3 regions of the Burkholderia diffusa genome follow, and region 2 is predicted to be linked to each of the others. Evidence: predicted binding sites of a transcription regulator. Region 2 holds the regulator's gene; each other region holds the start of a gene.

Region 1 (10,417 bases), on a different replicon from region 2:
CGTCACACCCGAGGCGCCGACGCTCGACGCCGCGTTGCACGGGCAGGCGGCGCAGCGAACGGTCGACGTCGCGATGGCGGATCTCGACGAGATCCGCCGCACGCTGAACCACGGTGCGGCCGGCGATGCGCTCGTCGCGGTCGCGCTCGGCACGCCGCATTTCTCGCTGGCCGAATTCCGCACGCTCGACGCACTGCTCGATCAGTTCGACGGCAAGCCGAAGTGCGATTTCTACGTGAACACGAGCCGCTTCATCCTGTGGGAACTGGGTGAGCTCGGGCTTGCCCGCAAGTTCGGCGCGCGCGGCATCCAGATCGTCGTCGACACCTGCACGTACATCACGCCGGTGATGAAACAGCTGTCGGGCCTGGTGATGACGAATTCGGGGAAGTGGGCATCGTACGCGCCGGCGAACATCGGCGTCACGGTGGCGTACGGCAGCATGCGCGAGTGCGTGCGTTCCGCGTTCGAAGGAAAGGTGCGATTCGATGACTGAAGCAATGGCTCGAAAACTGACGGGCGACACGCTCGTGCCGGGCAGCGCATGCGCGACGACGATCGTGCTCGACAAGCCGCTCAGCTTCTGGGGCGGCTACGATTCGGGCGCGGGGCGGATCGTCGACCGCGCGCATCCGCAGGCGGGCGCCAGCCTGGCCGGCCGGATCATGGTGATGCCGCACGCGAAAGGCTCGAGTTCGAGCAGCAGTGTGCTCGCGGAAGTCGTGCGCAACGGCACGGGGCCGGTCGGAATCGTGCTGAAGGAGCGCGACCTGATCATCTCGATCGGCGCGATCGTCGCCGCCGAGCTGTATGCGATCGCGGTGCCGGTGGTGTGCGTGAACGATCAGGTATACGACGCGATCGTCGCCGCGACGGGCGACGTGCGGATAGACGCACGCGACGGTGACGGCGGCGCGCGGATCCACATCGGCGGCTGACGCGTCACGCGCTCGCCGGCCCGGATGAAGCGGGTGTGCGACGCATCTTCCCGCACGAGCGCAGCGCGTTTCGTGTCGGCCGATTGTGCGGGCCGCCGGGCTCGGCACCACGCAATCGGGCTGAACGCGCAACGCAGGATCGTGCCGGGCACAAAGCAGCCGATCGCCGTTCGACCGGACGATGCAATACGGGCCACGCACGTCGTGCCGCCCGCGTTCCGCGATTAGTCGTGCGTCGTTCCGGCTGCCGCCTCCCGGTAGGCGCTCGGCGTCTGCCCGGCCCAGCGCCGGAATGCGCGCGTGAAATTCGCCGGGTCGGTGAACTGCAACCGCTCGGCGATCGTCTTCAGGTCGAGGTCGGATGCCGACAGCAACTGCTTCGCATCGCGAAACCGCGCTTCGTCGAGCAGTTGACGGTAGCTCGACCCGGCTTCCTCGAGCCGGCGCCGCAACGTGCGCGTCGACACGAGCAGCGCGTCGGCGAGCGCCTCCGGACTCGAATAGTTGCCGGCCGTCCGCGCCAGTTCCGCGCGCACGCGCTCGACGAGATCGCCTTCATCCTGGCGCACCTGCGCATACTCGCGCTCGACCTGCACGAGCGCTTGCCGGTGCGCGACTTCGTCGGCGAGCGGCAGCGGCCAGTCGAGCACGTCGCGCGCGATCCACAGCGCATTCGCCGCGCAGCCGAATTCGACCGGCGGCAACTGGTCGCGATAGCGCGCGAAGTAATCGGGCTCGGGCCATGTGAAGCGCAGCGCGATCGGCGGCGACGCGCGCCCGGACCACTGCGAGATGTTCTGCGCGAGCCCCGTCAGCACGAACTCGAACATCACGTGATGCTGCAGCACGGGGCTCGCCTGTACGCCCTGCAGTTCGAGCGTCGCGCCATCTTCGTCTTCCGCATAGGTCAGCCGATACTGGCGGTTGCGCATGCGGAAGTAGCGCTGCGTGACGACCAGTGCTTCGCGGATGTCCCGCGCGGTCAGCGTCGCATAACCGAGGAAGCCATGCACGGTCGGCTTCAGCAGCAGCCCGAACGCGAGCCCGATGCCCGGATCGCCGCCGATCTCGATCGCGTTGAGCACGAGCCGGCCCCATTGCGACGGCGCGACGCGCGCGTCCGGTTCGGCCAACACGGCATCGCGCAGCCCGGTGCCCGCGCGCACGGAGGCCGGATCGACGCCGCGCGCGGCCAGCGCCTGCAGCAGCAGGCGCGTATAGGCGACCGGAATCGTCGGCCGGCGTAGCCCGAGGTGGTCCTTGCGTGACGGGGAAGTCATGTCGATTTGGCCGGAAATGACAAGCATTATGGCTGTTTGCCCCCTCACGTTCAAGGCGGTGCGCGGCCTACGATGACGCTCATCGCTAACCGGCAGAATCATCATGACGACCTCCTTTCCCCACCTGCTCGCGCCGCTCGACCTTGGCTTCACCACGCTGAAGAATCGCGTGCTGATGGGCTCGATGCACACGGGCCTCGAGGACAGCCGCAAGACGCTGCCGCGGCTCGCCGAGTATTTCGCCGAACGCGCGCGCGGCGGCGTCGGCCTGATCGTGACCGGCGGTTTCGCGCCGAACGTGGCCGGCTGGACCAAGCCGTTCGGCGGCACGCTGATGACGTCGGCCGGCGCGCGGCGCCATCGTGTGATTACCGACGCCGTGCATGCCGACGACGGCAAGATCGCGCTGCAGATCCTGCATACCGGCCGCTACGGCTACCACCCGTTCGCGGTCGCACCGTCGAAGATCAAGTCGCCGATCTCGCCGTTCGCGCCGCACGAACTCAGCGCGCGTGGCGTCGAGCGGCAGATCCGCGCATTCGTCCGCTGCGCGCAACTCGCGCGCGAGGCCGGTTACGACGGCGTCGAGATCATGGGCTCCGAGGGCTACCTCATCAACCAGTTCATCTCGATGCATACGAACAAGCGCGGCGACCAGTGGGGCGGTTCGTACGAAAACCGGATTCGTCTGCCGATCGAGATCGTCGAGCGCACGCGCGAGGCGGTCGGGCGCGACTTCATTCTGATCTACCGGCTGTCGATGCTCGATCTGATTCCCGACGGCAGCGACTGGAGCGAGACCGTGCAGCTCGCGAAGGCCGTCGAGCGCGCGGGGGCGACCATCATCAATACGGGGATCGGCTGGCACGAGACGCGCGTGCCGACGATTGCGACGTCGGTGCCGCGCGGCGCATTCGCGTGGGTGACGAAGAAGATGAAGGGCGAGGTCGGCATTCCGCTCGTGACGACCAACCGGATCAACCGGCCCGAGGTGGCCGAGCAGATTCTCGCGGACGGCTGCGCGGACATGGTGTCGATGGCGCGCCCGTTGCTCGCGGATGCCGAGTTCGTCGTGAAAGCCGCGCAAGGCCGGGCAGACGAGATTAACACGTGCATCGGCTGCAACCAGGCGTGTCTCGACCACGCGTTCAAGAACAAGATTGCGTCATGCCTGCTGAACCCGCGCGCATGCCACGAAACCGAGCTGACCTATGTGCGCGTGCAGCAGCCGAAGCGCATCGCGGTGGTCGGCGCTGGACCGGCCGGGCTCGCGTGCTCGACCGTGCTCGCGCAGCGCGGCCACCACGTCGACTTGTTCGACGGGGCGGCGGAGATCGGCGGCCAGTTCAACATGGCGAAGCGGATTCCGGGCAAGGAGGAGTTCGACGAAGCGCTGCGTTACTTCGGCCGTCAGGTCGAGCTGACCGGCGTGAACCTGCACCTGAACCGCCGCGTCGATGCGAGCGAGCTGATCGCGGGCGGCTACGACGAGATCGTGCTCGCGACCGGCGTCGCGCCGCGAGACCCGAAGATTCCCGGCCAGGACGGGCCGAACGTGCTCAGCTACATCGACGTGCTGGCCGGCGGGCAGCCGGTCGGCCGGCGTGTCGCGGTGGTAGGCGCAGGTGGCATCGGCTTCGACGTCGCCGAATATCTGGTGCAGAACGGCGAGTCGCCCACGCTCGATCTGGAGGAGTGGAAAGCGGAGTGGGGCGTGACCGATCCGGCCGCGACGCGCGGCGGCGTGACGCGCGCGCAGGTCACCGCGCCCGCCCGCGAAGTGACGCTGCTGCAGCGCAAGGCCGCGCCGCTCGGCAAGGGGCTCGGCAAGACGACCGGCTGGATTCACCGCGCGACGCTGAAGATGAAGCAGGTGAAGATGATCGGCGGCGTGAACTACGAACTGATCGATGCGCGCGGGCTGCACGTGTCGTATGGCGAGCAGCGCACCGATCATGAACTGATCGAAGTCGACACGATCGTGCTGTGCACCGGGCAGGAGCCGCAGCGCGCGCTGCTGGCGCCGTTGCAGGCGGCCGGACGCTCGGTGCATCTGATCGGCGGCGCGGAACTGGCGGCCGAGCTCGATGCGAAGCGTGCGATCGATCAGGGCTCGCGACTGGCGGCGCGGCTGTAACGGGCGTCGTTCCGGGTGGCGAAACGGCGGAGTGCGTCGCGCGGCGGCGGTGTGCCTGCGCGGCGGCTCGCGACTTTCCGCCTGGTGATTCATTCGACATGCCGCGGTATGCGGACAACCGGGAAGGAATGCGCCGCGTCGCCATGCAACGTGGCGGCGCGGCACCGGCAGAGCGCCATGCGCCACCGGCCGGCGTAGATCAGGCCGCTTCGGCCCGTTCTTCCTCTTCCGCTTCCAGCATCGCCTTGACGATCAGGTAGACGGCCGGCAGGTCGTCGTCGTCGCGACGCCAGTCGACCGGTTCTTCGACATCCGCCGCGACCAGCCGGCTGTCGCGCAGGCGGATGAATGCGTCGACGACCGTCGGATCGTTGCGGCTCAGAAAGCCGGTATTGGAGAACGCGAGTTCCTCGACGTTCAGCAATGCCTGCCAGCTCATCGTGCGGGCGGCGGCCGGATGGGTGCGGCGGCGCAGGCCGAGCGCCCGTTGGGCGGGGCCGCCGACGACACGCTGCAGATCGACGACCGCCCGCTGCGCGGCACGCTCGAAGTGGACGGGGTTGAAGCCGGGTTGCTCGGGATCGAATGCGGATGACTGGAACATGGTCGCCTCACAAAAGTCCGTCCGTCATGGATGACGGAATTCGGGTCAAATGGTGCAAAAGAACTGTAAATATATACAGTGTTCGAGGCGGTTTCAAGTCCTGAATGCATGTGTGCCTGGCGGCACCCGGTCGAGCGTGGCGGCGCCGGTGGCCGATGCGCGCGTCGCGCGGCATTCGCGAACGGCTTACACCGACGCCGCGATCGTTTCCCGCAACCACCGATGCGCCGGATCGCGGTGCACGCGCTCGTGCCACAGCATCGACATTTCGTAGCCGGGCACGTGGACGGGCGCTTCCACCACGCGCAACGCGGGTGAGTTGCGCACCAGACGCTCGGGCAGCATCGCGACGAGATCCGTGCTGGCGACGGCCGACATCACGAACAGGAAATGCGGAACGGACAGCACGACGCGTCGTGCGGCGCCCGCTTTCGCGAGTGCTTCGTCCGTCACGCCGACGAAGCCGCCGCCGTCGGGCGACACGATCACGTGTTCCAGTGCGCCGAACTGCGCGAGCGTGGGGCGCCGCTTCAGCTTCGGATGACCGGCGCGGCCGACGAGCACGTAGCGCTCGACGAACAGCGGCAGGCGCCGCATCCCTTCCGGTGAACCTTCCGTCGTGTGGAAGGCCAGGTCGATGCCGTTGCGCTCCGCATCCTGCTCGATGCGCGGTGGCACGAGCTCGACCACGGCGACGCGCGTTGCCGGGGCGGCCGACCGTAGCGTGTTCAGCGCGGGCAGCACGATCGTCGATTCGCCATAGTCGGTAGCGGCCACGCGCCAAGTGTTCGTCGCGGTTGCGGGATCGAACGGCGTGGCCGTCAGCACCGCGCGTTCGAGCGCGTCGAGCGCGTCCCGCAGCGGCTCGCGCAGCGTTTCCGCGCGGGCGGTCGGCCGCATGCCGCGCGGTCCCGGCAGCAGCAGCGGATCACCGAACAGATCGCGCAGTTTCTGCAACTGCACGCTGACCGACGGCTGCGACATGTTCAGCTTTTCGGCCGCCCGCGTAACGTTGTGCTCGACGAGCAGCACGTCGAGCGTGACCAGCAGGTTCAGATCCAGTCGTCTGAGATTGTTCACGGCTATACCTGAAATATTGGGAATTCATTTCCAATATACCTTTGACGACGGCATCCTGCAGTCATTCAATCAACGGAGTGCCGAACATGAATGTGCTGATCGTTTATGCCCATCCGGAACCGCGTTCGCTGAACGGCGCGCTGCGCGACTTTGCCGTCGAGCATCTCGAAGCGGCGGGGCACTGCGTGCAGGTGACGGACCTGTATGCGATGAACTGGAAGGCCGCGTTCGATGCGAACGACGTGACCGATCGCACGCCCGACGCGCGTTTCGATCCGTCGCTCGATTCGAAGCGCGCGTTCGCGACGGGCACGCAAAGCGAAGACATCGCGCGCGAACAGGAGAAACTGAAGTGGGCCGACGCGGTGATCCTGCAGTTTCCGCTGTGGTGGTTTTCGATGCCGGCGATCATGAAAGGCTGGGTCGAGCGCGTGTATGCGTATGGGTTTGCATACGGCGTCGGCGAACACTCAGACCTGCACTGGGGCGACCGTTACGGCGAAGGTTCGCTGGCGGGCAAGCGCGCGATGATCGTCGTCACGGCGGGCGGCTGGGAGTCGCATTACAGCGCACGCGGCATCAACGGGCCGATCGACGACGTGCTGTTTCCGATTCAGCACGGGATTCTCTATTACCCGGGGTTTGACGTGCTGCCGCCGTTCGTGATCTACCAGACGCACCGGATGGACGACGCGCGCTTCGATGAGACGCGTGCGGCGCTCGGCAAGCGTCTCGACGAACTGTGGACTGCGCAGCCGATTCCGTTCCGGCGACAGAACGCGGGCGATTACGACATTCCGGCGCTGACGCTGAAGGCGGAGATTGCGCCGGGGAAAGAAGGGTTTGCCGTTCATCTTGCGCACGAGTATTGATCGCGCGTGAGAGTCCGTCGCGGGAAAGTCCGGTGTGGGCATATCGACACCTGCAGCCAAATCAAGTAGTTTCCGGAGATCGACGCGATTCGTCTGCACAATGGGCCCGCACAGCCCGCGCAGCGAATCCGTCTCGACGGAGAACAACAATCATGAATTTCGAACAGACGGGCCGGACGGAACCGACTGAAAACAACGCTCCCGCTCGCCTGCTGATGGCACTCGAAGCCGGCGGCTATCTGACGGAGGAACAGGCGGCGCGTGTCGCGCAGCGCTTGAAGGACTCACCGGCCGAGCTTCCCGATACGAGCTACGCCCGTACGCTGCTCGACTGGTTGATCGCCGAGGGCTACACGACACGGGAAGCCGAGACGAAGGCGACGCAGGAACTGCTGGACGGCCACGTCGCCGACATCCGCACGAAACTCGTGCTGATGCAAATGCTGAAGACACTTGATCCGTTGCGGTTCGAACGACGTCTGAGCGAAACGGTCGTATCGATCCAGCGCGAACACAAGAAGAAGCAGATGCTTATCGGCTTCGGCGGCTTGGCCGCCGCGCTGGCGGTGGGCACCTACCTGTTGTGGCCCGCGCAGGCGCCCGCGTGCACCGCGTCAAGCACGATCAAAACACTCAATTTGTTGATGCTCGATGCGCGTATGGACATGATGCGCAAGAATCCGATGCAGATGCTTGAACAGGGCAACACGTCCGTTCCGACTGTCAGCAACCATCGCGAAGTTGGTTACGACGCCGCTGCTGGCGCGCGTGGCTGCCTGGCGGACGTGAGTGCTGCCGACGAGCACACGACGCTCGGCTATGTGATCCGTCGCGACAACAAGGACAAGAGCAATTTCGTCGTGCAGACGCTACCCTCCGAATACGTGGCGGCCCGCTATAGCGTACGGGGGCTGGATCCGAAGCTCGGCGCGCCGCTTGGGCGGGACGTCATCGGCACGACATTCATGGCGGGTGTCGCGCAGCTCGACGAGAACGTGTCGGCGCGCGCTCCCAGTCGGGGCTGGGCGCCTCCCGGCGACGACGACCTGACAACGCTGACGAACGGCGTGTTGGGCGTCATGCCGGCCGCCGACTGCAAGCAGCTGGGCGGCGATCGTGTGTCGTGCCCGTTGCTGATCGACTATCGCGATCCGTTGCTCGGCGCGATCGGCGCACCGTCGATGCTGCAGTTGAAGGGTGACTTCACGTTCGCCAAGGACGGCAGCGGTTGGAAAACCACCGACGATTTCACTGAGACGCTGCTGCAGGCGATCGTCGCGCGACGCATCGCGAAGGTGTATGGCGACAAAGTCGCCGACAAGGTTGGGGTGCAGAAGTAGCCGTGCGGCAACCTCATCTGCGGATGCGGATGTCGAAATGAAACGGGCAGCCCGCAATGCGATCGCCGGCCGCCCGTATTGTCAGTGCTCGGCCGCCTTGCTTACCGATCATCCTCCCGCACCGAAGACGGATGCCGGCACAGCGCCCGCACCTCCATCTCCATATACGGAAACAGCGGCAGCTGACTCAACACATCATGCAGTTGCTGCACGCTTTCCACGTCGAAAATACTGACGTTCGCGTATTGCCCCGCGATCCGCCACAGATGCCGCCAGACTCCATCATTCATCAGCCGCTGGCACATCGCCTTCTCTTCGGCCTTCAGCGTGGCCGCCTTGACCGGATCCATGTCCGCCGGCAGGCGGACGGTCATTTCCACATGAAACAGCATCCTGCACTCCTTGCGTTGTCGATTCGTCGAACGGGAGGGCCGCTCAGGCCTGTGCACGCGCCCGCTGGACTTCGCTCGCCGGCACGTCCTGCTTGTCCCTGAGCAGCGAGAAATCGAAGTCGATCAGCGCGAACTGCCCGTCGACGCCATACGGCTTGCCTTCCGCTCCCTCGGCCTGCTTGATCTTCGGGATCAGCCCTTCGCGGGTCGCGAATGCGAAGTCGTCCCAGATGTGCGGATCGCCTTCGATGTTGATCTGCGTCGTCAGCTTACGATATCCGTCCGCCGAAACGAAGAAGTGGATGTGCGCCGGGCGATGGCCGTGGCGGCCGAGCTGGTCGAGCAGTTGCTCGGTCTTGCTGCCCGGCGGCACGCTGTAGCCGACCGGCAGCACGCTGCGGAAGCTGTAGCGGCCCTCGGCATCGGTGCGGATCGAGCGGCGCAGGTTGAACGCCGGCTGAGATTGATCGAAGTACGAATAATTGCCCAGATGGTTCGCGTGCCATACCTCGACGAGCGCATTCGCGATCGGCGTGCCGTCCTCACCGAGCACCCGGCCGCGCATGATCAGCGTCTGGCCCGGATCGGTGCCGTCGTCGAGACGCGCGTGGCCGACCGATTCCGGCGCGCCCGCGACATACAGCGGCCCCTCGATCGTGCGCGGCGTGCCGCCGTGGAAGCCGGCCTTTTCCTCCGCTTCGTCCATCCGCACGTCGAGGAAGCGCTCGAGGCCGAGGCCCGCGGCGATCAGCCCGAATTCACGGCCGGCTTCGTTCAGGTAGTTGAGTGCGGTCCAGAACTCGCTCGGCTGCACGTCGAAATCCTCGATCGTGTAGCAGATGTCCTTCACGATTCGGTTGACGATCGCGCGCACGCGCGGGTTGCCGGGCTTTTCCGCGGCGTCGTCGAAGGTTTTGAGCAGGGCGTCGATGGCTTGCTTGTTCATCTGTGTCTCCGGTTTCGGTTGTCGTGTCATGCGGGATCAGCGGGCGTTGCGTCGCATCCGTTCGATGCGCGCCCAGTCGAAGGTGATGCCGAGGCCGGGCGTCGCCGGCAGGTGCAGCTTGAAATCCTGGTAACGCAGCGGCTCGATGAGGATTTCCTCGGTGAGCAGCAGCGGGCCGAACAGCTCGGTGCCCCATTTCAGCGAACCGAACGTGCTGAACAGTTGCGCGGACGCCATCGTGCCGGCCGCGCCTTCGAGCATCGTGCCGCCGTACAGGTCGATGCCGGCGGCCGACGCGATCGATGCGACGCTCGCCGCACCGAGCAGGCCGCCCGATTGCGCGATCTTCACCGCGAACACGTCGGCCGCGCGGTCCTGCGCGAGCGCGAAGGCATCGACGGGGCCGTGCAGCGCTTCGTCGGCCATGATCGGAATGTGCGCGAGTTGCGTGAGGCGCTTCAAGCCCGCACGGTTGGTCGCGGCGATTGGTTGTTCGACGAGGCTGACGCCGGCTTCCGCGAGCCGTGCGCCGGCGCGGATCGCGTCGGTTTCGGTCCATGCCTGGTTCACGTCGACGCGCACGTCGCCGCGCTCGCCGAGCGCGCGCTTGATCGCGATGACATGCGCGACGTCGTCATCGACCGCGTTCGAACCGATCTTCAGCTTGAATGCGCGATGGCGGCGCGCATCGAGCATCGCCTCGGCTTCCGCGATGTCGCGCTGCGTGTCGCCGCTCGCGAGCGTCCATGCGACGTCGACCGCATCGACGGTGCGGCCGCCGAACAGCTCGGACAGCGGCACGCCGAGGCGGCGCGCCTGCGCGTCGAA
Region 2 (10,417 bases):
CTCAACCCAGTCCGGCGCTCGGCTTGATGACCTTCCTGCTGATCGCGGTCGCGGGACTGTTCTACGTGAAATGGTTCCCGTATTACAACAAGGCGTTCGTCGCCGCCGAGCATCATTCGATCGGCCAGTCGATCCTGATGGGCACGTCGTCGAGCGCGCCGGAGCCGTCGCTGAAGGCGGCTCTCGACTATGCGTGGGCATACGGCAAGGCGATCTGGCAGGCCATGGTGCTCGGCCTGCTGCTCGGCTCGGCCGTGCAGGCGCTGCTGCCGGCGCACTGGGTTGCACGCGCACTCGGTCGCACGGGCTTCGGCAGTGTCGCCGCGGGCGGCCTGCTGTCGCTGCCGGGCATGATGTGCACGTGCTGCGCGGCGCCGGTCGTCGCGGGCCTGCGCGCGCGGCACGCGTCGCCGGGCGGCGCGGTCGCGTTCTGGCTCGGCAACACGGTGCTGAATCCGGCCGCGCTGGTGTTCATGGGCTTCGTGCTCGGCTGGCACTGGAGCGCGCTGCGGCTCGTGCTCGGCGTCGCGATGGTATTCGGGGGCGGCTATCTGCTGAACCGTATCGCGCGTCCCGAGGACCGCAGCATCGATGATGCGCAACTCGCCGCGCTGGTGGCCGAGCAGGCAGCCGCGGGCAATCCGTTCGTCCGCTGGATGAAGCTGCTTGCACGCATGGCCGTGCGGCTCGTGCCCGAATACATCGTGCTCGTGCTGCTGCTCGGCGCGGCGCGCGCGTGGCTGTTCCCGCATATCGGCCCGGACATCGGCAATCATCTCGGCTGGATCATTGCGTTCGCGGTCGCGGGCACGTTGTTCGTGATCCCGACGGCCGGCGAAGTGCCGATCATCCAGGCGATGCTGTCGCTCGGCATGGGTGTCGGCCCGGCCGCCGCGCTGCTGATGACGCTGCCGCCGATCAGCGTGCCGTCGCTCGCGATGCTCGCGCGCTCGTTCAAGCCGTACATGCTGGCGATCGTCACGGGCCTCGTCATCGTGTTCGGGATCGTGAGCGGGCTGCTTGCGATCGCATTCGGGTTCTGACGGACACGCGGGCGGGACGGCCGGACAGGTGCGGCACGTGTGCACGATCAAGGTGCGAGCCGCGACGTGCCGGGCCGCCGGCGAGCGAGCCTGCGCGATGGCCGCTATGCCGCGCGCCGACCGATCCCGCCGCGCGACCGTCGTATTCATCCGGCGCCGCAGCTTCACGCGAGCGGTGCCCTTTACAAGAAGCAAACAGGAAAACGCATGACCCAACCGAAGATTCATCCTCGACTCGAAAAGGCGCTGACGCGCGGCGATCTCGCGATCCGCCAGGCCAATTCCGCGCGGGCGACTGCCGTGCTGAACGCGCTCGGCACGATGATCATCGAAGCCTCCGCCACGATCGGCGTCGAGGCCAGCATCGACATTCCGCAGGGCGACCGCATTTACGATCCGGTGAACGGCCTGTGGCCGCAGAAGATGCTGGTGTCGTTCGACGGTCCCGTCGACGAGGCCGACGCGGAAGAACTGCGCGCGGTCTACCTCGTCGCCGACGATCCGGGTACGCAGTTCCGCGTCGAATGGCATCGCGCCGACGGCAAGCTCGGTCGCCACGAGGGCGGCCCGCTGGCGACTGTCGCATTCCTGACCGACGTCGAGATCCCGTGGAGCGACGACGACGAGTAACGTCGTCGCCGTTTCATCGCAGCATCGAGCCGGCGCAGCGCGCGCCGGTCGTCAGCGCATCATCCGCCGCCGGAACAGCCACGCGGAGACCACGAATCCGCCGAGTGCATAGCCGGCGAGCACCGCGAGATGCAGGCCGACGTCCGTCGCCGGCCGGCCGAGCATCGCGGGGCGGATCAGTTCGACCGCGTTCGCGAGCGGCAACATCTGCGCCGCGTGCTGCGCGACCGGAGGCAATTGCGTGATCGGGAAGAACACGCCCGACAGCAGCAGCATCGGCGTCAGCACGAGCGTCTGATAGAACATGAAAAAATCGTAGGATGGCGCGAGCGCGGTGACGATCATCGCCGTGCTCGCGAACGCGAGGCCGGCGAGTGCGATCACGGGCAACGCCGCCAGCATCGACGGAAACCGCGCATAGCCAAGCAGGCCCGCGACGAGCATGATCGCGACGCCGGACAGCAGCGCCTTGCTCGCCCCCCAGACAATCTCCCCGAGCACGATGTCGCCCAGCGCGAGCGGCGTGTGCATGATCGCTTCCCAGGTGCGCTGCACGTGCATCCGCGAGAAGCCCGAATACATCGACTCGAAGCTCGCGGACATCATCACGCTCGAACCGACCGTGCCGGCCGCGAGGAACGCGATATACGACACGCCGTCGACGTGGCCGAGCATCAGACCGAGCCCGAACCCCAGCCCGAACAGGTAGATCATGGGATCCGCGAGATTGCCGAACAGCGAGGCGAGCGCGAGCTTGCGCCACACGAGGTAGTTGCGTCGCCACACGGCAATCCAGTTGGTGGCATTCGCGGGCAGCGCGATCGCGAAGCGTGATTCGCGTGGCGGTGCGGACGGCGCGGTGGCGGAATAGTTGCGTACGTCCATGATCGATCAGTCCTGCATTTCGCGGCCCGTGAGCCGCAGGAACACGTCCTCCAGATTGGCCGGACGATGCAGATAACGCAATCCCGTGCGACCCTTGAGCCGCGCACTGAGCGGCTCGGGATCGGTCACGTAGCAGAACAGCGTCTCGCCGCTGATCTCGGTGTGCTTCGCGAACGGCGCCAGTTCGTCGCGCAGCGCGACCGGTTCGGGCCCGTAGATCTCGATCACGTCGCAGCCGATTTCCGATTCGATCAGCGCGTGCGGCGCGCCTTCGGCGATCTTTCGGCCTTCCTCGATCACGCACAGCCGGTCGCACAGGCGCTCGGCTTCTTCCATGAAGTGCGTGGTGATGAGGATCGTCTTGCCGCGCGCGAGCAGCGATCTCAACCGCTCCCACATCAGGTGCCGCGCCTGCGGATCGAGGCCTGTCGTCGGCTCGTCGAGCACCAGCACGTCGGGATCGTTGACGAGCGCGCGAGCGAGCGTGAGGCGGCGCTTCATGCCGCCCGACAGCTCGCCGACCTTCGCATCGGCCTTGTTTTCCAGCTTCGCGAATTCGAGCAGCGGTTGCACGAGCGCGCGTGCGGCGTGTGCCGACATCCCGAAATAGCGGCTGAACACGAGCAGGTTCTCGCGGACCGTGAAGTCGGGGTCGAGATTGTCGAACTGCGGAACGACGCCGACGCGCTGGCGCGCATGCCGCGCGCGCGACGGAACCGGCTCGCCGCAGAGTGAAATGGTGCCGGCGTCGGGATACGCGAGGCCGAGCAGCATCTTCAGCGTCGTGGTCTTGCCGGCGCCGTTCGGCCCGAGCAGGCCATAGCATTCGCCGGCCTGCACGTGGAAGGACAGGTCGTTGACGACGAGCTTGTCGCCATAGCGCTTTTCGACGTTCCGGAAATCGATCGGTGCAACGGACATGGGCAGGTTGTCGTTGTAAGCGGACGCAGACGCCTTTCGCGGCCGGTCGGACGGACATGCCGGCCAGCGAACGGATCGGATGAATGCGTGTCACACGGGCATGACCGAGGCGAACGCACGTCGACGGCACGAACGGGCCATTCTAGTGCATCGTCTGCGTCTGTTCAGGGCGCGCCCGCGCGGCACGGTGCATGCGTGCATGGATCGTGCACCGCATCATCGCCGACGCGCCGCGCGTGGCGAATCAGCGTTTTCCATCCCTTGCGTCCGGGATTGCGGCGCACCATGATGAGTGCATAGGGTACGTAGTCGCGATAGGGAGGTTTCATGGCTAGCTACAACAAGATTCTGCTGTGCTACGACGGCACGCTCGAAGGACGCAAGGCATTGCGGTGCGGTGCCAATCTCGCGCTGGACCTGAAGGCGGAAACGCATTTGTTGTCGGTCGTCGACATGCGTTCGAGCATCGCGCAAAGCGCGGGGCTGCTGACCGACGTCGCGTGCGGCCGTTTCGAGGAAACCGCGCGCGAGATCCTGCAGGAAGGCGTGAACTGGCTGCGCGAGCGCGGCGTTCAGGCGGAAGGCCATTTCGCCTTTGGCTATCCGATCGACGAAATCGCGAATCTCGCGACGGAATTGAAGGTCGACCTCGTCGTCGTCGGCCATCGGTGCCGCAGCGGGTTGTCGAGATGGTGGATGGGGTCGGGCAACACACAGCTGCTCGACCGCGTGAACTGCAGCATTCTGGTCGCATGTTCGTCGGCGGAAGAGCAAAAGGCCGAGATCGCACGCGAACGCGAAGCGGCCACCGCGAGCGGCAAGTAACGCAAGGATCGTGCGACCGGCTGGGTCGTATCGCGATTCATGCCGGTCGCGCACGGTGCCGCTGGCATCTGCGCCGGTTGCGGCCGCTCAGGCGTGCAGGTCGATTGCGGACAGCTTCCACGAGAACAGGCCGGAGCGGTGGAAGATCGCCGCATACCGCGTGCCGTCCGCGCTGCGCTGGTAGGTCACGACAAATTCATCCATATTCCGGTAGCCGGCGCTCGTTTGCTGCGGATGGCCCGCCTCGCCGGGACTGGCAGTTGTGGGGGCGGTGGCTGGCGCAGATGCGCTCGAGGCGGTGGCATTGCTGGCCGGTACGGGGGCGCTCGCCGGATTGGCCGGCGGCGCGGCCGGTGCGTTGCCAGTCGCAGCGCCTGACGGCGGGCTCGACCATTCGGGCGGGCGTTCCCCCGGATTGCCTCGCGGGGGAATGCCGCTCATCAGCGCCGCTACCCCTTCCGGTGTCGCATAGGCATCGACCAGCGGACCGATCAATGCAGATCCGATCAGCGCGCCAATCACTGCGAACGGATTGTCCTTCTTCACTGCGTCGATTCGGCGCATCAGTTCTTCCGTGACCTGCTGCTTCAGGCTGATGCGCAGCGACGGAAAATCGACATATTCGCTGACCGCTTGCGCATCGCGCGCGTCGATTGCCGATTTCAGGCGACCGAGCGCGACGTACGGTGATGCGTATGCATAGCTGATCGCCGTCAGGACGGCGACGGCCAGCACGACGATCAGCAAGTGCTTGAGCCGCCACGCGCGGCCCGAAGATCCAGTCACGATGCCTCCGGTGCGGACAGGTTCCGCACTCAGAGACCGCCGTGCGTGGCTGATCGTTCCTCCGCGATGCAGCGATCGATCATTCGGCACACGGCATCGATCGTCCCGACCATGATCAGGCGCGAGCGGCCGTGATAGACGCGCACGGGCGCACGGCGCGCCGGTTCCGCATGATTCAGGCCGGCGTTCAGCGACACCCGCGCGAATGCGGGAAGCGCTGACGGCAGCAGCGACGCCTGCCGTTCAACTGCGACTTCTTGGCTCACCACGGGCGCCGCGGCGGACAGCGGTGCGCAGGGCGTGCGGCCGCGCAGGTGACGCAGGCGGCCGAATTGACGGAAAGGCAGCAGACGGGAAAGGCGTTCCATGATGTTCTCCTCAGAGAGACCGATTGTCAGAGTTCGCCCGAGCGGATCAGCCCGACGGCGATGCCTTCCAGCGCGAATTCCGCGCTGCCGGCCTTGACGAAGATGTTTTCGTAATCCGGGTTCTCCGCGATCAGCTCGAGACCGCCGGGCCGGCGCTTCAGGCGCTTGACCGTGACGTCGTCGCCGAGGCGCGCGACGATGATCTGGCCGTCCTTCGCTTCCGTGCGCTTCTGCACGGCGAGGAGGTCGCCGTCAAGAATGCCGGCGTCGCGCATCGACAGGCCGCGCACTTTCAGCAGGTAATCGGGCTTGCTGGTGAACAGCGCGGGATCGCACGCGTAGTGCTGCGAGATGTGCTCCTGCGCGAGGATCGGGCTACCGGCCGCCACGCGGCCGACGAGCGGCAGCGACAGTTGCATCAGGCCGGCGTGCGGCAACGTGAACTGATGCGGGGCGTCGTCGATGCCGAGCAGGCGGATGCCGCGCGACGCGCCGGCGGCCAGTTCGATCACACCCTTGCGCGCCAGTGCACGGAGATGTTCCTCGGCCGCGTTCGGCGAGCTGAAACCCAGCTCTGCCGCAATCTCGGCGCGCGTGGGCGGGAAACCGGAGCGCTCGATCGCGCGGCGGATCAAATCGAACACTTGCTGCTGACGGGCAGTGAGTTTGGTCATGGCTGAACTGTATGGATAGACAGTGAGCTGTATTTTTATACAGTACTTCGCGAATTTCAAGTGTTACTTGAGGTTCGACGCGATCGCATCGGTTCCGATGCGATTTTGCGACGCCCGGACGCCGGATCGTCCGCCGCAACCGTCCGTCCCGTCTGCGTTAGCACTTTTGAGTATTAAAAAATGAAGAACGATTATTTTTAATCATGTAACCCGTTCGTTAGACTGGCCCGACATCGCAATACCGACAACACTGGAGAACCAAGGATGGTGAAGCGCAACACGGGGCTGGTGGGCGGAGTGGGCCGCCTGATCGCAACACTGGCGCTGGGCGCGGCGGCGGCGCTCGGCGTCGCGACGCATGCCCAGGCCGATACGACGTTCCTGAACGTGTCCTACGATCCGACGCGCGAGTTGTACCAGGACTTCAACCAGGCGTTTGGCAAGGAGTGGAAGGCGAAGACGGGCGAGACGGTCAACTTCAAGCAATCGCACGGCGGCTCGGGCGCGCAGGCGCGCTCAGTGCTCGACGGCTTGCAGGCCGACGTCGTGACGCTCGCGCTCGCCTACGACATCGACGCGCTCGCCAACAAGGGGCTGGTCAACAAGGACTGGCAGAAGCGCCTGCCGGACAATGCATCGCCGTACACGTCGACGATCGTGTTCCTCGTGCGCAAGGGCAACCCGAAAGGGATCAAGGACTGGGACGACCTGACCAGGCCGGGCATCTCGATCGTCACGCCGAACCCGAAGACGTCGGGCGGCGCGCGCTGGAACTACCTGGCCGCATGGGCATACGCCGTCCACAAGCCGGGCGGCAGCGAGCAGAGCGCGAAGGAATTCGTGACGAAGCTCTACAAGAACGCGGGCGTGCTCGACTCGGGCGCGCGCGGTGCGACGACAAGCTTCGTGCAGCGCGGGATCGGCGACGTGCTGATCGCGTGGGAAAACGAGGCATTCCTGTCGATCAAGGAATTCGGCACCGACAAGTTCGAGATCGTCGTGCCGTCGGTGAGCATCCTGGCCGAACCGCCCGTTGCGGTGGTCGACAAGGTGGTGGACAAGAAGGGCACGCGCAAGCTGGCCGAGGCCTACCTGAATTTCCTGTACAGCCCGCAGGGCCAGGAAATCGCGGCGCGCAACTACTACCGCCCGCGGTCGAAGAACGTGCCCGCGGAGCTGACGAAGCAGTTCCCGAAGCTGAAGCTGTACACGGTCGACGACACGTTCGGCGGCTGGACGAATGCGCAGAAGACGCATTTTGCGGACGGCGGAGTGTTCGACTCGATCTACAAGCCGCAATAACGCCACGCAGCAAGCCATAACGACAGCGGCGCGCCACGAGAGCGCGCCGCATCCCCGACCGCCCGCCGGCGCGATTCCCCGCGTCGGCGTTTGCGTCGGGCCCATGAGCAGCAACGACCCAGCAAGAGCATCCGATGACGACGTACACCTTTCGCAAGCCGAGCGCGCTGCCCGGTTTCGGCGTGACGCTCGGCATCACGGTGGCCTATTTGAGCCTCGTGGTGCTGATTCCGCTCGCCGCCACGTTCCTGAAGACCGCGACGCTGTCGTGGGACCAGTTCGTTACCGCCGTCACGTCGCCGCGCGTGCTCGCATCGTACCGGCTGACGTTCTCCGCCGCGCTCGGCGGTGCATTGATCAACGCCGTGTTCGGCTTTCTCGTCGCGTGGGTGCTGGTGCGCTACACGTTCCCGTTCAAGCGCCTCGTCGACGCGATCGTCGACCTGCCGTTCGCGCTGCCGACGTCCGTCGCCGGCATCTCGCTTGCCGCGGTCTATGCGACCAACGGCTGGGTGGGTCAGTATCTCGCGCCGTTCGGCATCAAGATCGCGTTCACGCCGGTCGGCGTGCTGGTGGCGCTGACCTTCATCGGGTTGCCGTTCGTCGTGCGAACCGTTCAGCCGGTGCTCGAGGATTTCGAGCGCGAGCAGGAAGAGGCCGCCGCATGCCTCGGCGCATCGCGCTGGCTGACGTTCCGCCGCGTCGTGCTGCCGGCCGTGCTGCCGGCGCTGCTCACAGGGTTCGCGCTGGCATTCGCGCGCGCGCTCGGTGAATACGGGTCGGTCATCTTCATCGCCGGCAACGTGCCGATGAAATCCGAGATCACGTCGCTGCTGATCATCACGAAGCTCGAGCAGTACGACTATGCGGGCGCGACCGCGCTGGCGGTCGTGATGCTGGTCGTGTCGTTCCTGATGCTGCTGTTGATCAACACGCTGCAGTGGTATCTGCAGCGCCGCACGAGCAAGGGCGCGAGCGGCCCCGCGCCGGCGACCGGCATCGTTGCCGCAGCAGGAGGCCAGCAATGACCCGGAAGTCCAGCGCCGTGCTGAACGGTCCCTCCGCCGCTCCCGTGCGCGCCGCGAAGCGGCTCGACCCCGTCAGCGAGCCGCGCGCCGTGCGCTGGCTGCTGATTGGCGTCGCGCTGGCGTTCCTGGCGTTCTTCCTCGTCGTGCCGCTCGCCGCGGTGTTCTTCGAGGCGCTGCGCAAGGGCGTCGGCTTCTATCTCGAATCGCTCGCCGATCCCGACGCATGGTCGGCGATCAAGCTGACGCTGACCGTCGCCGTGATCGCGGTGCCGCTGAACCTCGTGTTCGGCGTGTGCGCATCGTGGGCGATCGCGAAGTTCGAATTCCGCGGCAAGGCGTTGCTGACCACGCTGATCGACCTGCCGTTCTCCGTGTCGCCGGTGATCTCGGGCCTCGTCTATGTGCTGCTGTTCGGCGCGCAAGGCTGGCTCGGCCCGTGGCTGCAGGATCACGACGTGCAGATCATCTTCGCGGTGCCGGGCATCGTGCTCGCGACGATCTTCGTCACGTTCCCGTTCGTCGCGCGCGAGCTGATTCCGCTGATGCAGGCGCAGGGCACCGACGAGGAAGAGGCCGCGCGCGTGCTCGGTGCATCGGGCTGGCAGATCTTCCGGCGTGTGACGCTGCCGAACGTGAAGTGGGGCCTGCTGTACGGCGTGATCCTGTGCAATGCACGCGCGATGGGCGAGTTCGGCGCGGTGTCGGTCGTGTCCGGCCACATCCGCGGCGTGACCGACACGATGCCGCTGCACGTCGAGATTCTGTACAACGAATACAACTTCGCGGCGGCGTTTGCGGTGGCGTCGGTGCTGGCGCTGCTCGCGCTCGTCACGCTCGCGCTGAAGCTGCTCGCCGAGCGTCACCTCGCCGCCGATCTGGCCGGCGCACGCGATGACGTTCCCGCTCATGTCGGCCCCGTCGCCGCCGTTTCGTCGAAATCGTAAAGAGGCAACCAGAATGGGTATCACCGTCCGTCATCTTCAGAAGCGCTTCGGCGATTTCACCGCCCTCGACAACGTGTCGCTCGACTTTCCGCCGGGCGAGCTCGTCGCGCTGCTCGGGCCGTCGGGCTGCGGCAAGACCACGCTGTTGCGCGTGATCGCGGGCCTCGAGCACGCGGACGCCGGTCAGGTCGTGCTGCAGGGGCTCGACGTCGCGTCGGTCGGCGCGCGCGATCGCCAGGTCGGCTTCGTGTTCCAGCATTACGCGCTGTTCCGCCACATGACCGTGTTCGAGAACGTCGCGTTCGGGCTGCGCGTGAAGCCGCGTCGCGAACGGCCGTCGGAAGCCGTGATCCGCGACAAGGTGCACGAGTTGCTGAAGCTCGTGCAGCTCGACTGGCTCGCGCAGCGCTACCCGTCCGAGCTGTCGGGCGGCCAGCGCCAGCGGATCGCGCTGGCCCGCGCGCTCGCGGTCGAGCCGAAGGTGCTGCTGCTCGACGAGCCGTTCGGCGCGCTCGACGCGAAAGTTCGCAAGGAATTGCGCGGCTGGTTGCGGCGCCTGCACGACGACCTTCACATTTCGACGATCTTCGTCACGCACGACCAGGAGGAAGCACTGGAAGTGGCCGACCGGATCGTCGTGCTGAACCGCGGCCACGTGGAGCAGGTCGGCAGCCCGCAGGACGTCTACGATCATCCGAAAAGCGCGTTCGTCTACGAGTTTCTCGGCGCGGCGAACCGGCTGCCGGGCACGGTTGCCGGGCGCGGCTTCGTCGCCGACGGGGCGGCCGCGCCGATCGCCGTCGACGCCGATTTCGCGGGGCCCGCGAACGCGTATGTGCGGCCCCACGACCTGCAGCTGTGGCCGGCCGGCGATGGCCATCGCGACGGCATCGCGGTCGACGTGCGTCGCGTGATCCCGCTCGGCGGCTCGGTGCGCGTCGAGCTCGAGGCACGCGCGGGCGGCGCACTCGAAGCGGAACTCGATCGCGACGCGTGGCGCGCGCTCGCGTT
Region 3 (10,417 bases), 1.3 Mb from region 2:
GCGAGCGCATCGACGTTCTCGAACGGGCCGGCCGCGCGCGCGACCTCGATGCGCCGCGCGGCGGCCTCGCCGAGGCCGCGCACGAGCGACAGGCCGAGCCGCACCGCGGGCTGGCCGTGCGGCGGCGGCTGGCCGGGCAGCGCTTCGAGCGACGCTTCCCAGCCGCTTCGCGTGACGTCGGCCGGGAAGACCTTCACGCCGTGGCGCTTCGCGTCCTGCACGAGCTGCGCGGGTGCGTAGAAGCCCATCGGCTGGCTGTTCAGCAGCGATGCGACGAAGATCGCGGGTTCGTGGCATTTGAGCCAGCTGCTCGCGTAAGCGAGTTTCGCGAAGCTGGCCGCGTGGCTCTCGGGGAAGCCGTATTCGCCAAAGCCCTTGATCTGCTCGAAGATCTGCTCGGCGAATTCGCGCGTGTAGCCGCGTTCGAGCATGCCGTCGATGATCTTGTCGTGATACTTCTCGAGATTGCCCTTGCGCTTCCACGCGGCCATCGCGCGGCGCAGTTCGTCGGCCTCGCCGGGCGTGAAGCCCGCCGCGACGATCGCGATCTGCATCACCTGTTCCTGGAAGATCGGCACGCCGAGCGTGCGAACGAGCACTTCCTTGAGCGCCTCGCTCGGATACGTGACTTCGCCCTCCTCCTCGCCGGCCACGATCCTGCGCCGCTTCAGATACGGATGCACGGCGCCGCCCTGGATCGGCCCGGGCCGCACGATCGACACCTGGACGACGAGATCGTAGTAGTTGCGCGGCCTCAGCCGCGGCAGCATCGACATCTGCGCACGCGATTCGATCTGGAACACGCCGACCGTATCGGCGCGACAGATCATGTCGTAGGTTGGTTCGTCATCCTGCGGAATATGCTTCAGCGTGAACGGCTGGCCGTCTTCCTGCGGCCCGCGCCACGCGGTGCGCATGTCGAACGCGCGATGCAGCGCCGACAGCATGCCGAGCGCGAGCACGTCGACCTTCATCAGCCCGAGCGCCTCGAGATCGTCCTTGTCCCACTGGATCACGCGGCGCCCGTCCATCGCCGCGTTCTCGACCGGCACGAGCCGCGTGAGCTTGCCGCGGCTGATCACGAAGCCGCCCGAATGCTGCGACAGGTGGCGCGGAAAGTTGAGCAAGCGCCCCGCGAGTTCGGCCCATGTGCGAATGATCGGCGTGGCCGGATCGAGCCCGGTCGATGCGAATTGCTGCAGCAGGTCGCGGCTGCCGTCGAACCAGCGATGCCCCTTCGCGACACGGTCGACCAGCATCGGATCGACGCCGAGCGCCTTGCCGGTTTCGCGCAGCACGCCGCGCGGACGATACGTCGAAACGGCCGCCGCGAGTGCGGCGCGCTCCTTGCCGTATTTTTCGTAGATATGCTGAATGACCTCTTCCCGGCGCTGATGCTCGAAGTCGACGTCGATGTCTGGCGGCTCGCCGCGCTCCTCGCTGATGAAGCGCTCGAACAGCATCGTGCTCTGGTCGGGATCGACCTCGGTGATGCCGAGGCAGTAGCAGACGACCGAGTTCGCGGCCGAGCCGCGGCCCTGGCACAGGATGTTCTGGCTGCGCGCGTATTTGACGATGTCGTAGACGGTCAGGAAGAACGGTTCGTAGCTCAGCCGCTCGATCAGGCCCAGTTCATGGCGGATCTGCTTCTCGACCTTCTCCGGAATGCCTTGCGGATAACGCACGGCCGCGCCCGCGAAGGTTTCCTGTTCCAGATAGCGCGTCGGCGTCAGCCCCTGCGGCACGATTTCGTCGGGATACTCGTAGCGCAGCGAGCCGAGGTCGAAATCGCACGCGTCAAGAATCGCGCAGGTCTCCGCGATCTCGTCCTGCGCGTACAACTGTCCGATCCGCTGCCGCGAACGCAGGTGCTGCTCCGCATTGGGCGCCAGCGCATACCCGCACTCGGCAACCGGCATCCCGACCCGGATCGCCGTCATCACGTCCTGCAATGCCTTGCACGAGCGCCGGTGCATCGTCACGTCGCCGAGCGCGACGATGCGCACGCCGCGCCGCTCGCCGGCCGCGCGAATCTCCTCGCGCTGCGCACCATCGAGCGCGCGCTGCAACTGCACGAGCCCGAGCCGCGCACGTTCGCCGAAGGTCGCGCGAAACCATGCGACTTGCGCATCGAGCACATCCGCACGCACCGGATACGCAGGCACGAGAATCGCGAAGCAGTCGGACATGCCGCGCAGGTGCGCAAACTCCGCGGGCGGCGCCGACAGCATCCGCGACGTCAACGTGTAGGTGCCCTTCGGCGCGGCCATCCGCCGCCACGAGATCAGCTCGGAAAGATTGCCGTAACCCTCGCGGTTCTGCGCGAGCAGCACGAGGCCGAATGCGCCGGGCCCCGGATCGTGGCCCGGTGCGGCGTCATCCGGCGTGACTTCGAAATACGAACCGATGACGAGCGGCAGCCCGTGCGCCTGTGCCGCGACATGCATGCGCGGCGCGCCGGCGAGCGAGCATTCGTCGGTGATCGCGATCCCGCGATAGCCGAGTTCGGCCGCGCGCTCGACCAGTTCGTCCGCATGCGACGCGCCATGCAGGAACGAAAAGTTCGAGCGGCAGAACAACTCCGCGTAATCGGGCAGCCAGCTGAATTGCGCAACCATCGCCGCTCACCCAAACAAGCCGTGCAGGAACCAGCGCGGCCCGGCCTGGCTTCCCGAGCGCTCCAGGAACACCCAGTAGCACGCACCGACCTCGTCCTGGGCAACGTAGTAATCGCGCGCGATCAATTGCCCGTCGAACCATCCGGCTTCGATCCGCTCGGCCGACGACATCATCCTGAGCGGCGTATGGAACACCGGCCGGTTCTCGCGCATCAGGAGCGGCTGCGGCTCGGCCAGCAGCCACGCGGGACGCGGCGGCACGGCAGGCGGCCCGCCGGCCGGCTTGCCCGCTTGCGCATCGAGCGGCAGCCAGCGGTTCGCGGCCTCCGGACGGTGATCGGCGACGGGCGCCGCGCGCAGCACGTTCTCCGCGCCGAGCCGCGCGGCCAGCAGTTCGAACAGCCGCGCGCGCGTCTCTTTCGTGCCGCCCGGCTCAGGGAAAAGATCGTCGGCCGGTGGCGCAACCGATTCGACGCGCGTGGCCTTCAGTCGCACCGCGATCACCGCGGCCGGCAATTCGACGCGCGCGAGCCGCTCGCCGAGCAGCCGCATGAAGTGCGTCTCGTCGCGCACGGGTGCGGCGAACGCGAGTTCGAGCGGTGTCGGCGGCACGGCCTGACGGCCGCGCTCGTGCTCGAGATCGAACGTCATCGCGGCCAGCGACAGCTGCCGCGCGGCCAGCCATCCGCAGAGCTGCACGACGAGCCGCCGCGCGGCGAACAGCACGGCTTCCGCGTATTCGACGCGCTCCGGCAATTCGAGCCGCACGTCGAACACGGGCGGCACCGCCATCCATGCAAGCAGCTCGACCGCATCGCCGTACGCGCGATCGAGCGCGGCGAGCAACGCCGGACCGCAGCGGCGCTGCAGCCCCGCGCGCGGCAGGCCGCGCAAATCGGCGAGCGTGCGGCAGCCGAGGCCGTCGAACCAGCCCGCATACGGGCGCGCGTCGGGCAACAGCACACACGGCAGACGATCGAGCGTACGGACGAGCGAAGCAGGCCTGGCCACACGGCGCCGGATGCGCGCACGTGCCGACGTACGCGCGAGCAGCCACGCGCCGCGCCCGGTCGGCGCGGCGGACAGGCGCGCCGCATAGCCGAGCGCCGCGAGCGTCGCGCGCACCTGGCGGCACAGCGACGGCAAGCCGCCGAACAGGCGCAGGCTCGGGCCGACGTCGACGATCAGCGTCGCTTCGTCGTCGAGCGCGACGCACGGCGAGAAGCGCAGCAACGCGAGCGCGACCGCGCGCAGCGCATCGACCTCGCGGGCGGGATCGCGTTCGACGAGCCGCGTGTCGGGCGCGAGCGTCAGCACGCCGCCGCGCTTCATGCCCGCGCGCACGCCCTGCCGGCGCGCGCGCGCATCGGCAATCAGCACGACACCTTGCTCGAGCACCGCGCAGCCTGCGTTGCCTGCGTCGTCCGCCGAGCCGTCAGACGGCGGCGGGGCGCACACGTCGAGCGGCAGGCGCGGCAGATGGATGCCGAGCAAGACGCGCATAGCGGCTCTCCACGATGGGCGACGGCAAATCGAGCGCGAGCGGCTCGCTGCGCGCGGGCCCGCGACGCTTGACGATGTCGAGCGACACGCCGCCCGGGACCGGATGCAGCGCGACGCGCAGCACGGCCGGCGACGGCTGCCGTGCGGCCGACAACGGGCGCAGCATCACGAACAGCGTGTCGCCGGTGCGCGCGGCCGCGAGATGCAGGCGCCGCAGCGCATCGGGCCGCGCGTCCTGCCAGAGCAGCAGCGCGCCGCAGCAGCCTGCCTTGAGCGCCTGCTCGGCGGCCCACAATGCATCCGTGCGGCTGCCGGTGCGCAGCCACAGCAGTGCGTCGGCCGGCACGCCGAGACCGGCGAGCGCGGTCGCATGCGGTGACTGAGGCGGCGCGACGAGTGCGAGCGGACGCCGCGCGCTGACGGTGCGCGCGAGCGCGGGCGCGAGCAGCCGCATCTCGCCGCAGCCCGGCTGCGCGGCCAGCAGTTCGACGAGCCCGCCGACCGGCCAGCCGCCGCCCGGCAACTCGGCGGACAGCGGCGCGAAACCCGTATCGATCGTGCGCGAACCGCCGCGCGCGAGCTGCGAGCCGCGCCAGAGCGACGGATGAAGGGATTCGGGAGAAATGGAGGATGCGAGCATGACGCCACCCACAACTGTATGGATATACAGTATATGGCAATGCGCGTGCGTCGCACAGTCCCGAGGCGAAACGGGGTTTTCGTCAGAGGAAAAACGACGGGAAAATCGGTGCGTCCGTCATGTTACGCCGCACCGGAGCGGGCAGGCCGGATCGCGTCGCCCGGACCCGCTCCATCGTCATCCGGCCCGAATCGCCAGGCCGACACGCCGCCGCCCGGCAGGCGAGCCGGCACGATGCAACACCCCGCACCGCGCCGGCCCGCCCGGCGCGCGTCAGCCGAGCAGCAGCGCGTCGTCGTCGAGCTGCTCGTGCCGCACCTTCTCGAACATCTGCAGCAGGTCCGGCACATCGAGCCCGCGGCGCTGGTCGCCCGACACGTCGAGCACGACCTGCCCCTGGTGCAGCATCACCGTGCGGTCGCCGTAGTCGAGCGCCTGCCGCATGCTGTGCGTGACCATCATCGTCGTCAGCTTGCTCTCGGCGACGATGCGCGCGGTCAGCTCCAGCACGAACGCGGCCGTCTTCGGGTCGAGCGCGGCCGTGTGCTCGTCGAGCAGCAGGATCCGCGACGGCCGCAGCGACGCCATCAACAGGCTCACCGCCTGCCGCTGGCCGCCCGACAGCAGCCCGATCCGGTCGGTCAGCCGATTCTCCAGCCCGAGGTTCAGCAGACGCAGCTTGTCGCGGAACAGCTCGCGCGACGGCCGGTCGAGCGCCGCGCGAAAGCCGCGCCGGACGCCGCGCGCCATCGCGAGCGCCATGTTCTCTTCGATCGTCAGCGCCTCGCAGGTGCCGGCCATCGGATCCTGGAACACGCGCGCGACCAGGTGCGCACGGTCCCACGCGGGCTGGCGCGTGACGTCCGCGCCGTCGATCGCGATGCGTCCCGAATCGACGCGCTGGTCGCCGCTGACTGCATTGAGGAAGGTCGACTTGCCGGCGCCGTTCGAGCCGATCACCGCGACGAACTGGCCGTCGGGAATCTCGAGCGACAGCCCGCGCAGCGCACGCGTCTCGATCGGCGTGCCGGGATTGAACGTGAGCTTCAGGTCTTGTGCGGACAGCATGTCATGCCCCTCCGTTCTTGCGCGCGAACAGCTTCTTGCGCGTCGCCGGCAGCACCAGCGCGATCGTGACGAGCGCGGCCGTCACGAGGTTCAGGTCCTGCGCCTTCAGGCCGATGAATTCGCTGTTCAGCGCCAGCGCGATGAAGAAGCGGTAGACGATCGCGCCGAGCACGACGGCGAGCGTCGTCAGCACGAGCCGGCGCGCGGGCAGCAGCGTCTCGCCGATGATCACCGCGGCCAGCCCGATGACGATCGTGCCGATCCCCATCGAGATGTCGGCGCCGCCCTGCGTCTGCGCGAACAGCGCACCGGCGAGCGCGACGAGCGCGTTCGACAGCGCCATCCCGGCGAGCGTCGCGCGACCCGTCGCGATGCCCTGCGCGCGTGCCATCCGCGGATTCGCGCCGGTCGCGCGCATCGCGAGGCCGAGCTGCGACGAGAAGAACCAGTCGAGGCCGAGCTTCGCGACCACCACGACGATCGCGAGCAGCGCCGGGCGCAGCACGTAGTCGGGCATCCAGTCGGGCTGCAGCACGGTGAAGATCGTCGGCTCGGTGATGAGCGGCACGTTCGGGCGGCCCATGATCCGCAGGTTCACCGAGTAGAGCGCGATCATCATCAGGATGCTGGCGAGCAGGTCCATGATCTTCAGGCGCACGTTGAGCCAGCCGGTGACGAAGCCGGCCAGCGCGCCCGCGACGATCGCGAGCACCGTCGACGTGAACGGGTCGTGGCCGGCGGAGATCAGCGTCGCGGCGACGGCGCCGCCGAGCGGAAAGCTGCCGTCGACGGTCAGGTCGGGGAAGTTGAGGATGCGGAATGAAATCAGCACCCCGAGGGCGACGAGACTGAAGATCAGGCCGATCTCCAGCGCGCCCAGAAACGAGAACAGAGACATGATGGGGAAATCCTGTTGCTTCCCGGCCTCGCGTGTACGGCCGGGCGAAGCGGACGGGCGGCCCCGGGTGGGAGCCGCCCGTCCGATGGTTTCGTTCAGGCCCGGATCGGGCCTGCAAGCGCGGCGGGCGGACCGCGGCTTACTTGATGACCGTCTTCGCTTCCTTGAGCAGATCCGGCGACAGCGTCACGCCCTGCTTCGCGGCCGCACCCGTGTTCGCGAACAATTCGAGGTTGCTGCTCGTTTCCGATGCGATCGCGCCCGGCTTCTCGCCCTTCAGGATGCGCGCGACGACCTTGCCGGTCTGCCGGCCGAGATCGCCGTAGTTGATGCCGAGCGCCGCGATGCCGCCACGCTTCACGCTGTCGGTGTCGCCGGCGACGAGCGGAATCTTCGCTTCGTTCGCGACCTTCACGAGCGCTTCGTACGCGGACACGACGTTGTTGTCGGTGTTCGTGTAGATCACGTCGACCTTGCCGATCAGGCTCTTCGCGGCCGGGCCGATGTCGACGGTGCGCGGCGCGGCCGCTTCCTTCAGCGTCATCCCCTGCTTCCCGAGGATCTCCTTGAGCTCCTTCACGACCACGACCGAGTTGGCCTCGCCCGGGTTGTAGACCATGCCGACCGTCTTCGCCTTCGGCACGACGCGCTTGATCAGCGCGACCTGGCGATCGAGCGGCAGCTTGTCGGACACGCCCGTCACATTGGTGCCCGACGGGCCCCAGCCCTTCACGAGCTGCGCGGCAACCGGATCGGTCACGCCCGAATAGACGACCGGCACGCTCTTGGTCGATGCGACGACCGCCTGCGCGGCCGGCGTCGCGATCGCGACGATCACGTCGGGCTGGTCGCCGACGAACTTGCGCGCGATCTGCGCGGCCGTGCCCGTGTTGCCCTGCGCGCTCTGGTATTCCCACTTGAGCTTGTCGTCGCCGTAGCCTTGCGCCTTCAGTTCGGCGCGCACGCCGTCGCGGATCGCATCGAGCGCCGGGTGGTCGACGATCGACAGCACCTTGACCGTCTGTGCGTGCGCGGCGCCTGCCAGCGCGAATGCGGCGACGCCGGCCGTGATCGAACGGATCGCGAAAATCTTGAAACGCTTCATGGGTGAGTCTCCCCCGTATTTGTGTCGGTTCTGGATGATGGATTCCCGCCGCCGTCATGCAGGTGCCGATGCGCGCGCAGCCGGGTGACGGCTCGGGCGGCAGCGGCCCCGCGCGGGCCCCGGGAAGGCGCGGCGGCGAACGCACGAGGATACCATTTCCGCAGACCACCGCCTGACTCCACGCTTTCGGGCGGCCGGCCGCCCCACGCGCCGCCGCGCCGCCGCGAAACGCTCGGGAAGCCCGGCCGGCGCCGCTCCGCGCCGCCGCGCCGCCGCGGCGCGCAACGCGTCAGCCGCGTTCACAGCTTTACGTTATGCTGTCCGCCGACCCAATCCACACGATCGGAGAGCACATGAAACGGGGGATCCGTGCAATCGCGTGCGCGGCCGTCGCGCTGGCGCTGCCAGGCGCGGCATTCGCGCTGACCGACGGCAGCGCGCAATACGACGACTGCATGCTGGGCGCGCTGCGCGAGAGCCGCAACAGCGCGGCCGCGCAACTGATCCAGCGCTCGTGCGACGCGCTGTACCGCAACAACGCGATGCTGCTGCCGCGCGAGCGGCGCTACCACGAGTGCGTCGTGCAGTCGCTGCCGGGCGTGCGCGACAACTACGCGATCCAGCAGATCATGGCGATCTGCTCGCGGCGCGGCGAGATGTGAGCCGACGCCGAACACCAGACGCCGCGCGGTTGCATGCGCGACGCGCCAATGAAAAAGGGCCTGCACGATGCAGGCCCTTTCGTTTCAGCGGTCCGACCGGTGAGTGGCGTTCAGAACGACGCGACCATCGAGCCCTTGAACTGCTTCTTGATGAATTCCTTCACTTCCGGCGACTGGTACGCCTTGACCAGCTTCTTCACCCACGGCTGATCCTTGTCCTTCGCGCGCACGGCGATCAGGTTCGCATACGGGCTCGTCAGCGATTCGAGCGCGATCGCGTCCTTGGTCGGCTGCAGGTTCGCGGCGAGCGCGTAGTTCGTGTTGATCACGGCGGCGTCGACGTCCGACAGCACGCGCGGCAGTTGCGCGGCGTCGAGTTCGGAAATCTTCAGCTTCTTCGGGTTCTCGGCGATGTCGAGCACCGTCGCGTTATTGCCGCCCGTGCCGGCGCCGGCCTTCAGCTTGATCACGCCTTGCGTCTGCAGCAGCAGCAGCGCGCGGTTCTCGTTCGACGGATCATTCGGCACCGCGAGCTTCGCGCCTTGCGGCAGGTCCTTCAGCGCCTTGAACTTCTTCGAATACACGCCGATCGGCGAGATGTAGGTCAGGCCCGCGCTGACGATCTTGTAGCCGCGCTGCTTCACCTGGCTGTCGAGGTAGGGCTGGTGCTGGAAGCTGTTCGCGTCGAGGTCGCCCGCATCGAGCGCCGCGTTCGGCTGCACGTAGTCGTTGAACTCGATGACCTTCACGTTCAGGCCTTCCTTCTCCTTCGCGACCTTCTGCACGACCTGCCACACTTCCGCATCCGGGCCGGCGACCGTGCCGACCTTGATGACCTTGTCCTCGGCGTGCGCGGCGGCCGACAGCGTCAGCGCGGCACCAGTGGCCAGCACGGAAAATACCTTCAGGAGACTGCGACGCTTCATCTGTTTCTCGCTTTCTTGCTAACTGAAAATGGGGCGCGATACGGGTATCCCCGGACTCGCAGGAAGGGGCAAATGGTGTCACAGGATCGGCCGGAAGTGAAATACATCCCGCTCATATGGGTATGCACCGCGGCAGTGCCGGCGGGAGATGCGCGATTCGTCCGTTAGTTGCGTTCAGTGCGCACGGGCGCTGCCATCGGGCACCTGGAACGCGCCGATCGCGTCGCGCAGCCGGCCGGCCTGCTCCTGCAACGACGCGGCGGCTGCAGCGGCCTCCTCGACGAGCGCCGCGTTCTGCTGCGTGACCTGATCCATCTGCGTGACCGCGCGCCCGACCTGCGTGATGCCGCTCGCCTGCTCTTCGGACGCCGCCGCGATCTCGCCCATGATGTCGGTCACGCGCGCGACCGCCTGCAGGATCTCGCCCATCGTCGTGCCGGCCTGGCCGACCAGCGTCGAGCCGTTGCGCACGCGCTCGACCGAATCGACGATCAGTTCGCGGATCTCCTTCGCGGCCGTCGCGCTGCGCTGCGCGAGCGAACGCACCTCGCCCGCGACCACCGCGAAGCCGCGCCCCTGCTCGCCGGCGCGCGCGGCCTCGACCGCCGCGTTCAACGCGAGGATGTTGGTCTGGAACGCGATGCCCTCGATCACGCCGATGATGTCGGCGATCTTGCGCGAGCTGTCGTCGATCTCGCCCATCGTGCCGATCACGCGACTGACGACGTCGTTGCCGGCCCGCGCGATCTCCGATGCATTGTTCGCGAGCCCGCTCGCCTGCCGCGCATTATCGGCGTTCTGCTTCACCGTCGCGGTCAGCTGCTCCATGCTCGCGGCCGTTTCCTCGAGCGACGCGGCCTGCTCCTCCGTGCGTTGCGACAGGTCATCGTTGCCGGACGCGATCTCGCGACTCGCCGATGCGATCGACTCGGCCGACTGACGGATCCCGCCGATCGTCGCCTGCAGGCGCGCCTGCATGTCGCGCATCGCCGCCATC

What was found. Region 2 encodes LexA, which represses DNA repair genes until DNA is damaged. Its sites were predicted from a motif close to ACTGTATNNNNATACAGT; they were not measured.
Region 1: the regulator LexA is predicted to act here: its motif matches at 5,022-5,039, upstream of WI26_RS17615 (DUF2471 family protein).
Region 3: the regulator LexA is predicted to act here: its motif matches at 4,775-4,792, upstream of imuA (translesion DNA synthesis-associated protein ImuA).

Annotation. Positions count from the first base shown of each region.
Region 1 is NZ_CP013363.1:476,593-487,009, forward strand. It holds gene WI26_RS17595 (aconitase X) at 1-496, shown strand, start outside; gene WI26_RS17600 (aconitase X swivel domain-containing protein) at 489-938, shown strand; gene WI26_RS17605 (AraC family transcriptional regulator) at 1,163-2,245, opposite strand; gene WI26_RS17610 (NADPH-dependent 2,4-dienoyl-CoA reductase) at 2,322-4,355, shown strand; gene WI26_RS17615 (DUF2471 family protein) at 4,555-4,959, opposite strand; gene WI26_RS17620 (LysR family transcriptional regulator) at 5,146-6,039, opposite strand; gene WI26_RS17625 (NAD(P)H-dependent oxidoreductase) at 6,126-6,911, shown strand; gene WI26_RS17630 (hypothetical protein) at 6,944-8,251, shown strand; gene catC (muconolactone Delta-isomerase) at 8,353-8,643, opposite strand; gene catA (catechol 1,2-dioxygenase) at 8,687-9,589, opposite strand; gene WI26_RS17645 (muconate/chloromuconate family cycloisomerase) at 9,626-10,417, opposite strand, start outside.
Region 2 is NZ_CP013362.1:1,634,163-1,644,579, forward strand. It holds gene WI26_RS07600 (permease) at 1-1,043, shown strand, start outside; gene WI26_RS07605 (hypothetical protein) at 1,251-1,673, shown strand; gene WI26_RS07610 (ABC transporter permease) at 1,725-2,558, opposite strand; gene nodI (nodulation factor ABC transporter ATP-binding protein NodI) at 2,565-3,479, opposite strand; gene WI26_RS32165 (hypothetical protein) at 3,644-3,808, opposite strand; gene WI26_RS07620 (universal stress protein) at 3,807-4,304, shown strand; gene WI26_RS07625 (DUF2939 domain-containing protein) at 4,392-5,090, opposite strand; gene WI26_RS07630 (hypothetical protein) at 5,120-5,458, opposite strand; gene lexA (transcriptional repressor LexA) at 5,485-6,132, opposite strand; gene WI26_RS07640 (sulfate ABC transporter substrate-binding protein) at 6,397-7,434, shown strand; gene cysT (sulfate ABC transporter permease subunit CysT) at 7,569-8,462, shown strand; gene cysW (sulfate ABC transporter permease subunit CysW) at 8,459-9,406, shown strand; gene WI26_RS07655 (sulfate/molybdate ABC transporter ATP-binding protein) at 9,420-10,417, shown strand, end outside.
Region 3 is NZ_CP013362.1:2,964,335-2,974,751, forward strand. It holds gene WI26_RS13650 (error-prone DNA polymerase) at 1-2,618, opposite strand, end outside; gene WI26_RS13655 (Y-family DNA polymerase) at 2,625-4,121, opposite strand; gene imuA (translesion DNA synthesis-associated protein ImuA) at 4,054-4,761, opposite strand; gene WI26_RS13665 (ABC transporter ATP-binding protein) at 5,035-5,829, opposite strand; gene WI26_RS13670 (ABC transporter permease) at 5,831-6,727, opposite strand; gene WI26_RS13675 (ABC transporter substrate-binding protein) at 6,867-7,832, opposite strand; gene WI26_RS13680 (VF_A0006 family four-cysteine protein) at 8,186-8,494, shown strand; gene WI26_RS13685 (MetQ/NlpA family ABC transporter substrate-binding protein) at 8,605-9,420, opposite strand; gene WI26_RS13690 (methyl-accepting chemotaxis protein) at 9,595-10,417, opposite strand, start outside.